Regions from separate parts of the Arthrobacter sp. D5-1 genome, predicted to be linked through region 1. Evidence: predicted binding sites of a transcription regulator. Region 1 holds the regulator's gene; the other holds the start of a gene.
The links. The regulator LexA, encoded in region 1, represses DNA repair genes until DNA is damaged. The targets are predictions, from matches to a motif close to TCGAACANNTGTTCGA.
Positions count from the first base shown of each region.

Region 2: a site for LexA is predicted at 2,350-2,365, ahead of umuD (translesion error-prone DNA polymerase V autoproteolytic subunit). Genes of this name have one in related genera too.

Region 1 is NZ_CP014571.1:1,852,014-1,856,422, forward strand. Features, by position in the region: gene hflX (GTPase HflX) at 1-219, shown strand, start outside; gene AYX22_RS08485 (ATP-dependent DNA helicase) at 212-2,272, shown strand; gene lexA (transcriptional repressor LexA) at 2,269-3,012, opposite strand; gene AYX22_RS08495 (LysM peptidoglycan-binding domain-containing protein) at 3,358-3,717, shown strand; gene AYX22_RS08500 (histidinol-phosphate transaminase) at 3,796-4,409, shown strand, end outside.
Region 2 is NZ_CP014571.1:1,603,473-1,607,881, forward strand. Features, by position in the region: gene AYX22_RS07410 (GMC oxidoreductase) at 1-314, opposite strand, end outside; gene AYX22_RS07415 (hypothetical protein) at 463-894, opposite strand; gene AYX22_RS24300 (hypothetical protein) at 893-1,021, shown strand; gene AYX22_RS07420 (dihydrofolate reductase family protein) at 1,073-1,669, shown strand; gene AYX22_RS07425 (hypothetical protein) at 1,694-2,125, opposite strand; gene umuD (translesion error-prone DNA polymerase V autoproteolytic subunit) at 2,379-2,810, shown strand; gene AYX22_RS07435 (hypothetical protein) at 2,858-3,223, shown strand; gene AYX22_RS07440 (low molecular weight phosphatase family protein) at 3,270-3,686, opposite strand; gene AYX22_RS07445 (arsenate reductase ArsC) at 3,686-4,342, opposite strand; gene AYX22_RS07450 (FAD-dependent oxidoreductase) at 4,378-4,409, opposite strand, start outside.

The DNA.
Region 1 (4,409 bases):
ATCGCCGAACTGCTGGAAGACATCAGCCGGTCCATTCCCCGCCCGGGGGTGCGCCTGGAGCTTCTCATTCCCTACGACCGCGGCGAAATGATCAGCAAGCTCCACAGCTCCGACTCGGAAATCCTCACCCTCGAGCACGAGGAAAACGGGACCCGTGTTGTTGTCATGGTCCGCGAAGGACTGGCAGCCGAACTGGAGCCGTTCGTCACCAATGGTTGAGAAGGTGGCGGCGGACGCCGTCGAGTCGTTGGGGGAGAAGACCACCCTCGAGTTGTTGGACCGGGCTGTTGCCGGCATGGGCGGTCAAAGCCGTACCGGGCAGCACGAGATGGCCAAGCATGTCACCAGGGCCATCGAGACCGGGGAGCACCTGCTGGTCCAGGCGGGAACGGGAACAGGTAAGTCCTTGGCGTACCTGATTCCATTGATCGCGCATTCGATGGACAGCGACAAACCGACTTTGGTGTCCACCGCCACCTTGGCACTCCAAACACAGATTGTTGGCCGCGACCTTCCCCGGCTGTTGGAGACCATCAACCCGGCCCTTGAACGCCCCGTCAACGTGGCGCTCGTCAAGGGCAGGGCCAACTACGTCTGCCGGCAAAAACTCGAAGGCGGGTTCCCCAGTGAGGAACCGTCCGAGGGTCAGCTGTTCTCCCTGGGCGAGGACACCAGTGTCCCGCACTTTGCGGCGTCCATGGGGGGACCGCAATCACAGCTGGGCAAGGAAGTGGTCCGGCTTCGCGAATGGGCCGAAAAGACCACTACCGGCGACCGTGACGAACTCATGCCCGGCGTCACGGACCGGGCTTGGCGGCAAGTCTCCGTGACGTCCATGGAGTGCCTCGGCGCGCAGAAGTGTCCCCTCGCCGAGGAGTGCTTCAGTGAGTTGGCCCGGTCCCGCGCAGGCGAAGCCGACGTCGTTGTCACCAACCATGCCATGCTGGCCGTCAGCGCCTTCGAGGGGCTGGCTGTGCTGCCCGAATACGACGTCGTGGTAGTGGATGAGGCCCATGAACTGCAGGACCGGGTGACGGGCGCGGTGTCAGGCCAGTTGTCCGTGGCCATGGTCCATGCGGCGGCGTCGAGCGCGCGCAAGCACACGGCCATCACGGTGGATGCCCTCAACGCGGCCGCCGATCGTTTGGATATGGCCATAGCGGGCGTGCCCAATGGTCTTCTGCCCAGTGGGCTCAATGACGAACAGCTCGACTGTTTGGACCAACTGAGGGAAGCCACACGCGCAGCATTGTCGGATTCGAAGACGGATTCTTCCAACGCGGTCGACGGCGGCAGGCAGCTGGCGCGTTCACGGCTCATGCTCATTCTGGAGCTGTGCGAGCGGATGCTCGCGGCCAAGGAGAACCGGGAAGTGGTGTGGTTTTCCCGCAACAGTACGTTCGATCCCCAGCAGGGATACTCGCAACCCGACGAGACCGCTCCGGCCCTGATCAACATTGCGCCCCTGAGTGTGGCGGGACGCCTGCGCGAAGGTCTCTTTGCCGGTCACACAGTGGTGCTGACTTCAGCTACCCTGGCCATCGGCTCGGCTTTCGAACCGGCTGCAGGTGGCCTTGGACTGATTGGCGATGGAGCGCCAAGCTGGACCGGGATCGATGTTGGCTCGCCCTTCGATTACCCCAAGCAGGGTGTGCTTTACGTGGCCAAGCACTTGCCCAAGCCTGGCCGTGGAACTTCGCCCGAGGCCCTGGATGAGTTGGAAGACCTCATCCGCGCTTCCGGTGGGGGAGCGCTGTGTCTTTTCTCGTCGCGGCGGGCGGCTGAGGAAGCCGCCGATGCCATGAGGCTTCGTCTCGACGTCAGTATTCTCTGTCAGGGTGAATCCACCATGGCCGCATTGGTGAAGCAGTTCGCCGACGAGCCCGATACCTGCCTCTTCGGCACGATGTCGCTGTGGCAGGGTGTGGATGTCCCCGGTGGTTCGTGCCGCCTTGTGGTCATAGACCGAATCCCGTTCCCGCGTCCGGATGACCCGTTGATGACTGCCCGCTCTCGTGCCGTGGCACAGTCGGGTGGAAACGGATTCATGGCCGTGTCAGCGACCCACGCCGCCATTCGTCTGGCCCAGGGGGCAGGCCGGCTCATCCGTTCCACCGGGGACAAAGGGGTTGTAGCGGTCCTGGACTCCCGGCTCTCAACAGAGCGCTATGGGGGCTTCCTCAGGGCAGCCCTGCCGCCGTTCTGGGCGACGACGGACCGAACCGTGGTTCGGGGCGTCCTGGAGCGTCTGGGCCCGGCCAAAGCCTCCTAGAGGGAACGCAGGACCGACACGACCTTGCCCATGATGGTGGCTTGGTCGCCGAGGATGGGTTCGTACTGGGTGTTCTGCGGAAGAAGCCAGGTGTGCCCATCGCGCTGGCGGAAGGTTTTGACGGTTGCTTCGTCGTCCAGCAGTGCTGCCACGATGTCTCCGTTGATGGCGTCGTTCTGCCGGCGGACAACTACCCAGTCGCCGTCGCAGATCGCGGCATCGATCATCGAGTCGCCGGCCACCTTCAGCATGAAGAGTTCGCCGTGCCCTACGAGTTGCCGGGGCAGGGCAAGCACGTCCTCCACGGTCTGGTCAGCAAGGATGGGGCCGCCGGCAGCGATCCGACCAACCAGCGGGACCATGGCAGTATCGCTGGCGCTGGCAAGCTCTGTGACGGCAAAGCCACCCGTGCTGCGGAGCGTAGTGGGTGCTTCCACTCCCGGAATGGTTCCGCCATCGAGGGTCAACGGCATGAGGACTTCCATGGCCCGGGGACGTTTGGGATCGCGGCGGAGATATCCAAGCTTCTCCAGCTGGGAGAGCTGGTGCGTCACGCTCGACAGGCTTGCCAGGCCCACGGTGTCTCCAATTTCGCGCATGCTGGGCGGATAACCGTTGTCATTGACGGACCGCTGGATGGTTTCCAGGATCTTCTTCTGACGGACAGTCAGGCTCTTGGGACTCTTTTGAGGCTGCTGGCTCCGCAGGGGTGCCCCGCCGCCGGTGGCTTTCGCTGCCATGTTCGCCAATGCCTTTCCATTCCGCCCGGAGTGAGCCCGGGGTCGTCGGGTCTACAAAAAATGTCAGACCCTCCTGTTCCACTGAAACAGTGCTGTTTCTTCACTCAAACGTAGGGCAGCCACAGGCGTTTATCAAACATTTGTTCTAGCGAGTCTCGACACCGTTCGTTGATAAGTGCTAAAAATGTCATAGCAAGGTTCGAATATGTGTTCTATAAACCTGATGCTGACGCCGGCTGTTCGAACGAAGTGTTCGAACTGACGGAGTTGGGCAGGGGAACACACAGAATTGGCAGCCATGTACCGGGACCCGGCGCACGGCAATAGCTCAGAAGGGCTCAGCTCATGTCCGCAATCACTACGTTCGCTGATTTCCGCACCACCCAGGCGCCTGCGCGTCTGCGCCTGACCCGACGGGGACGGATGGTCTTCTTCGGTATCCCGGCGATGCTGCTGGTGGCTGCGCTGCTGAGCCTGGCTGGATTTATCACGTCACCGGCCAAGGCTTCGGATTCCCAGGCGCAACTCCAACCGCCCGTCGCTGTCACTGTTACGGTTCAGCCGGGACAATCGCTGTGGGGCATCGCCGGAGCCGCTGCTCCTGAGCGGGATCCCCGCGACGTGATTGCGGAGATCATCCAGCTCAATGACCTCCGTGGCGGCCGTATCCAGCCGGGTCAGCAACTGTTCGTGCCCGCAAATTAGTACGTTGCATGCCCGCATGAGCCGGCCACCCGGCGTCACAGTTAGTCGGCAGTCCCGGCGGCCCCTTAAACTGTGGTGGTGAGTGACCAGCTTGAGCGACTTAACCGACTACCCCTTCGGACCAACCTGCGTGGACTGAGCCCTTACGGTGCTCCGCAGCTTGACGTCCCCATTTTGCTCAACGTCAACGAAAACACCCATGGCGTCCCGGCTGATGTGCAGGCAGCCATCACAGAAGCTGTTGCTGCTGCGGCCACGGGGCTCAACCGCTACCCGGACCGGGAGTTCACGGAACTTCGCCAGGCGCTGGCCGACTACCTTGGTCACAATCTTTCCCCGGACAACATCTGGGCAGCCAATGGCTCCAATGAGGTTCTGCAGCAGATCCTCCAAGCATTTGGCGGACCCGGCCGGAAAGCACTGGGATTCCCGCCCACGTATTCCATGTACCCGTTGCTGGCCAGCGGCACGGATACCGAATACGTCCGCGGAGTCAGGGCTGACGACTACGGCCTCGATGCTGCCTCCGCCGCTGCACAGGTCCGGGAGACAGGTGCCAACATCGTGTTCCTGTGTTCACCCAACAATCCCACGGGAACAGGTCTGGGGCTGGATGTCGTTGAGGCTGTTTATGAGGCAGGCGAAGCCAGCCAGGCAATAGTGATCGTGGACGAGGCTTACCACGAGTTCGC
Region 2 (4,409 bases), 250 kb from region 1:
CCGCGGAACGTCCAGGCATCAAAGAGTCCATACAAGCCGCGGTCCGGATCCCAGAAGTTCCGGCCCATCTCCGACGGCGAGCGCGCGAAGCTGCCCGGCGGGTATGGTTTGCCGCGTTCCATGAGCACAACGGACTGTCCGGCTTCGGCCAGTCGAAGCGCCGCAACGGAACCTCCAAAGCCGGAGCCCACCACCACTGCGTCGACTTTTTCGATGCCGATGCCGATGCCGATGCCGCTGCCGCGGTGGCGTGGCGGATCAGACGCGGGCTCAAACCCCGCATCCCCACTGTTCCCGGTCCCCAGACGACCCATGGCCGTTCCTCTCAGAGGAGAGCTGACTACATAGCTGCAGCTGACGCCGCCGGGTGTGGCCGGGCGTTGCCTCCGCGGACTATGGGGCTTATGTTCCCACCGGGCAGGGGATCTGTAAATGAGGTGGCGTACTTGGGTTCAGGGTGCACTAGACGATCCGGGTGTAGATCATGTCGAAGTCGTGCTCCAGCGGCCCGCCCGGGTAGGTGCCGCGCTCCAGGCGGGCGGTGATGGTGTTGCCGTCCTCGGTGAGGCGGCCAACGAAGCGCTGGGGCCAGTCCGGGCCATCCCGGAAGAGAATCCAGACGTAATCCTTGAGCGTCATGTCATAGATCCGGGCGACCCCTCGGGAATCGAAATAGTGCTGCTGGAAGGCTCCGTCCGAGCCGGTGGCACCAATGACGCTGACCGCATTGGGGTACTCCGGCCGCTGGACCGTGGATCGTTGGATGAGGAAACCGCCACCCTCCAGCCATTCGAAAGTCGTCCGGCCGGAGACCTCCTGGCCAGGTACTGACGTTTCCCACTCGCCGACGAGGATCGTCAGTTGCTCCAACGTGGGTTTTGGATCCCGTGCCATGGCTGCCTCTTTTCGCGTCGTCGCGCTGGTGGACAGGTTCAGCGTAGGGCTCGTCCGTTCTGCCGTACAGATGCGCCGCCGGATGCTCCGCATGGAACGGCAGAACGCCATGCAGGTGGTGCTGTGATGGCCGGGCTGGCCCCTGGCCGCACCGGGCGTGCGGTGGCAGGATGGGCGCATGAGCCGTGTCACTTGTGATCTGACTGTTTCCCTTGACGGATTTGTTGCCGGGCCCAACCAGTCCCCGGACAAGCCGCTGGGGGAGGGCGGCGAGAGCCTGCACCGTTGGCAGTTCGAGGAGCGGGAGGCCAGCGCAGCAGAGATCGCGGGCATCCTCGAAGCTGGTGCTTACATCATGGGCCGGAACATGTTCGCCGGTCCCGGATCGGGCCGGTGGGATCAGGAATGGCGCGGCTGGTGGGGTGAGGAACCCCCGTATCATGCACCTGTTTTCGTCCTGACCCATCACCAGCGCGAGCCGCTGGCGATGGAAGGTGGCACCACTTTTCACTTCGTCACTGACGGCATCGAATCGGCCTTGGCCCAGGCCCGGGAAGCCGCCGGGGATAGGGATGTGGCGATTGCGGGGGGAGCGCAAACCGCTCGTCAGTATCTCTCCGCAGGCCTCATGGACGAACTGCGGCTTCACATCTCGCCGGTGATCCTGGGTGGTGGCGAACGGCTGCTCGACGGCGTGGGGGACGTGACGCTTGAACCGATCGAAGCGCGCGGGACCGGACTCGTCACCCACGTGCGGTATCGGGTGCAGCGCTGATCCGGACCTGGCGCCATCGCGGTATCAGTGCTGGCGGGTGACCCTGCGTGTCTCACGGAACTCCGCGGGTACCGTGATAGCGCCCTTTGGGACGGCGACGGTAATGCCCTTCTTCGTCACGCTGGTGACGTTCTGACCCCACTGCTTCGCGTACTCGACGATGGGTCGCGCTGCAGCCCTGTTGCGGACGATGGCGACGAGCACGATCGTGAGGAACCCGAGGGTCAGCAGCCCCGGCACCATGATGGCGACCACCGGGCTGATGAGGCCGTTCAGGAACAGAGCCGGACCGAGGAACCACAGCGCAACCGAGGAGAACATGAACGCGAGAACCAATTTCTCGGAGCGTGCGTGGACGGCCTGCGCGCGTGCCAGCTCATCCGGGTAGCGTTCCTTGACTATGCGTGTGACATCGGCGCTGAGCGCATCAGCGACGTCCTTGCTCCGGGCGGTCATGGCTCTCCAATGCGCGATATCCGGCCACCACGGTATTGAACCCTGTAGCCGAAGACGGTGGTTTGTTCAGTTCCTGCCAAGTAGCAGTTCGCTTGACCTTCCCTAAAATACCTGTCTTTCGCCAAGACGCATGAACGGCGGCCCTCCATACCGCCGGCTTCCTGGCGCCGCAGCAAACTTCGCGGAGTGACAACAATGTCCGTCATCCGCTGTACACTCGAGTATCGAACATATATTCGAATAAAGGTGTGTTGTGGGCGTGATAGTCGGCCCCCGCGTGATAGATGCGGGCTTTTCCCTGATGTCGGTTTTGCTGGCACCTCTCCCGGTGGCGGCCGGGTATCCGTCGCCGGCGCAGGACTATTTTGATGGCCGGATCGATCTCAACGAGCACCTTATCAAGGACGTCACCAGCACTTTTGTGGTCAGGGTGACGGGGCAGTCCATGGAAGGTGCCGGGATCAGTGATGGAGACGAGCTGATCGTCAACCGTGCGCTGGAGCCGAAGGATGGGTCCGTCGTCGTGGCTGTCCTCGATGGTGAACTGACCATCAAAAGGCTCCGCGTCAGGCCTTCGGGAGTGATCCTTCAAGCGGACAATCCCAAGTATCCGGACATCCGTGTGCCGGCACTGTCCGAACTCACCATCTGGGGAGTTGCCACCACGTGCCTGCACCACATCTGAGTTCGACCCGTTGGCAAGGCCCAATTCCCAGCGGGCTTTGGGAGCGGATGGGCGCCGAGTTCGGCCTGCCAAGCCTGGAAAGGGTCCGGAGCCGGCTTGCGCAGATACATGAGGATCCGGAACCGGTGATGCAACAAGTGGTGCGGGTGTTTTCCGCAGAGGGCACCTACTGCCCGGGCTTCCAGTTCCGGGAAGACCTGTCCTTGCACCCCGTGGTGATGGGGCTGTTTGCGCGGGCCATGGCCCTGAGGATTCCACATAACTACTTTGCTGCGTGGATGGTCACCGGATGCCCGGCGCTGCGCGAGGGCAGGCCGGTGGACCTCGTGGACCGGCTGGCGCCAGCTGTTCTCATCGCTGCCTTGGAACGATCTTTCGAGCACGGCCCTGGAGTTGGTCGTGGTTCAGTGTGATGGGTGTCAGGGCCCTGCGTCCAGCTCGACGGCGAGCCTTGTCGGGTTAGGTTGTCGCGAGATCGCTGTAGAGGGTTTGGACGCGGGTTTTGATGTCGTCGCGGACCAGGCGCATGCGTTCCATGCCTCCGATGCCACGTTCTGAGGGTTCGTCGGTTTCCCAGATTTCGAAGCGTTTCCCGGTCGGTGGGTCGAGTTTGGCTTCGGTTCCCAGAACGATGACGGCGTCCACGGTGTCGAGGACTTCGTCGGTGACCGGTTTGGGATACTCGCCGGTGACGTCGATGCCCAGTTCGGCCAGGGATTCCACGGACTGGGCGTTCAACGCCGCGCCGGGTTTTGTTCCGGCTGAGTAGACGGTGACGTTGTCCCCAGCCAGTTCCCGCATGAGAGCTGCGGCGAGCTGGGATTTGCCGCCGTTCTTGCTGCAGACGAACAGGACGGCGGGATGTTCCGAGGTCATTAGAGTGCAGTCTCTTTCGTCAGGGAGGCGACCAGGTTCTTCACACGGCCGTGGATTTCATCACGGATGGTCCGGACGGTGTCGAGGGGCTGGTCAGCGGGGTCGGTGAGTTCCCAGTCTTCGTAGCGTTTGCCGGGGTAGATCGGGCAGGAGTCGCCGCAGCCCATGGTGATGACCACGTCGGAGGCGCGGACGACGTCGTCGGTGAGCGGTTTGGGGTATTCCTTGCCCAGATCCAAGCCCATCTCGTTCATGACTGTCACGACGTTGGCGTCGAGTTCTGATGCGGGCAGGGACCCGGCGGAGCGGACGCGGATCTTGCCTTTGGCTTCGGCTGTGAGCAGGGCCGCGGCCATTTGGGAGCGGCCGGCGTTCTGTACGCAAACGAACAACACCTCCGGGATCTCCGAGGCGAGGGAGCTTTTTGACTTGGCCAGGGCGTGGAGCCTGTCGTTGGCGAAGTGCTCGGTGGTCGCGGGCAGGTAGGCGCTGACCTTCGCGGTGCGGGCCAGTGCTGTGTAGGACTCGAAGACGTAGCGTTCGACGGTTTCTGCGGCGAAGATCCCTGCGTAACGTCCGGCGAGCCGGTCACTGATGCGGTGGAGTACTTCGGTGTTGTCCTGCAGGCCGAGCGTGGTTTCCTGGTGGTCGGTCATGACAGTGCTCCAATGGTTGTTTTGGTGACTGGCTTTCAGCTGGTGGTGCCGGATCGGCCGTGTGCGA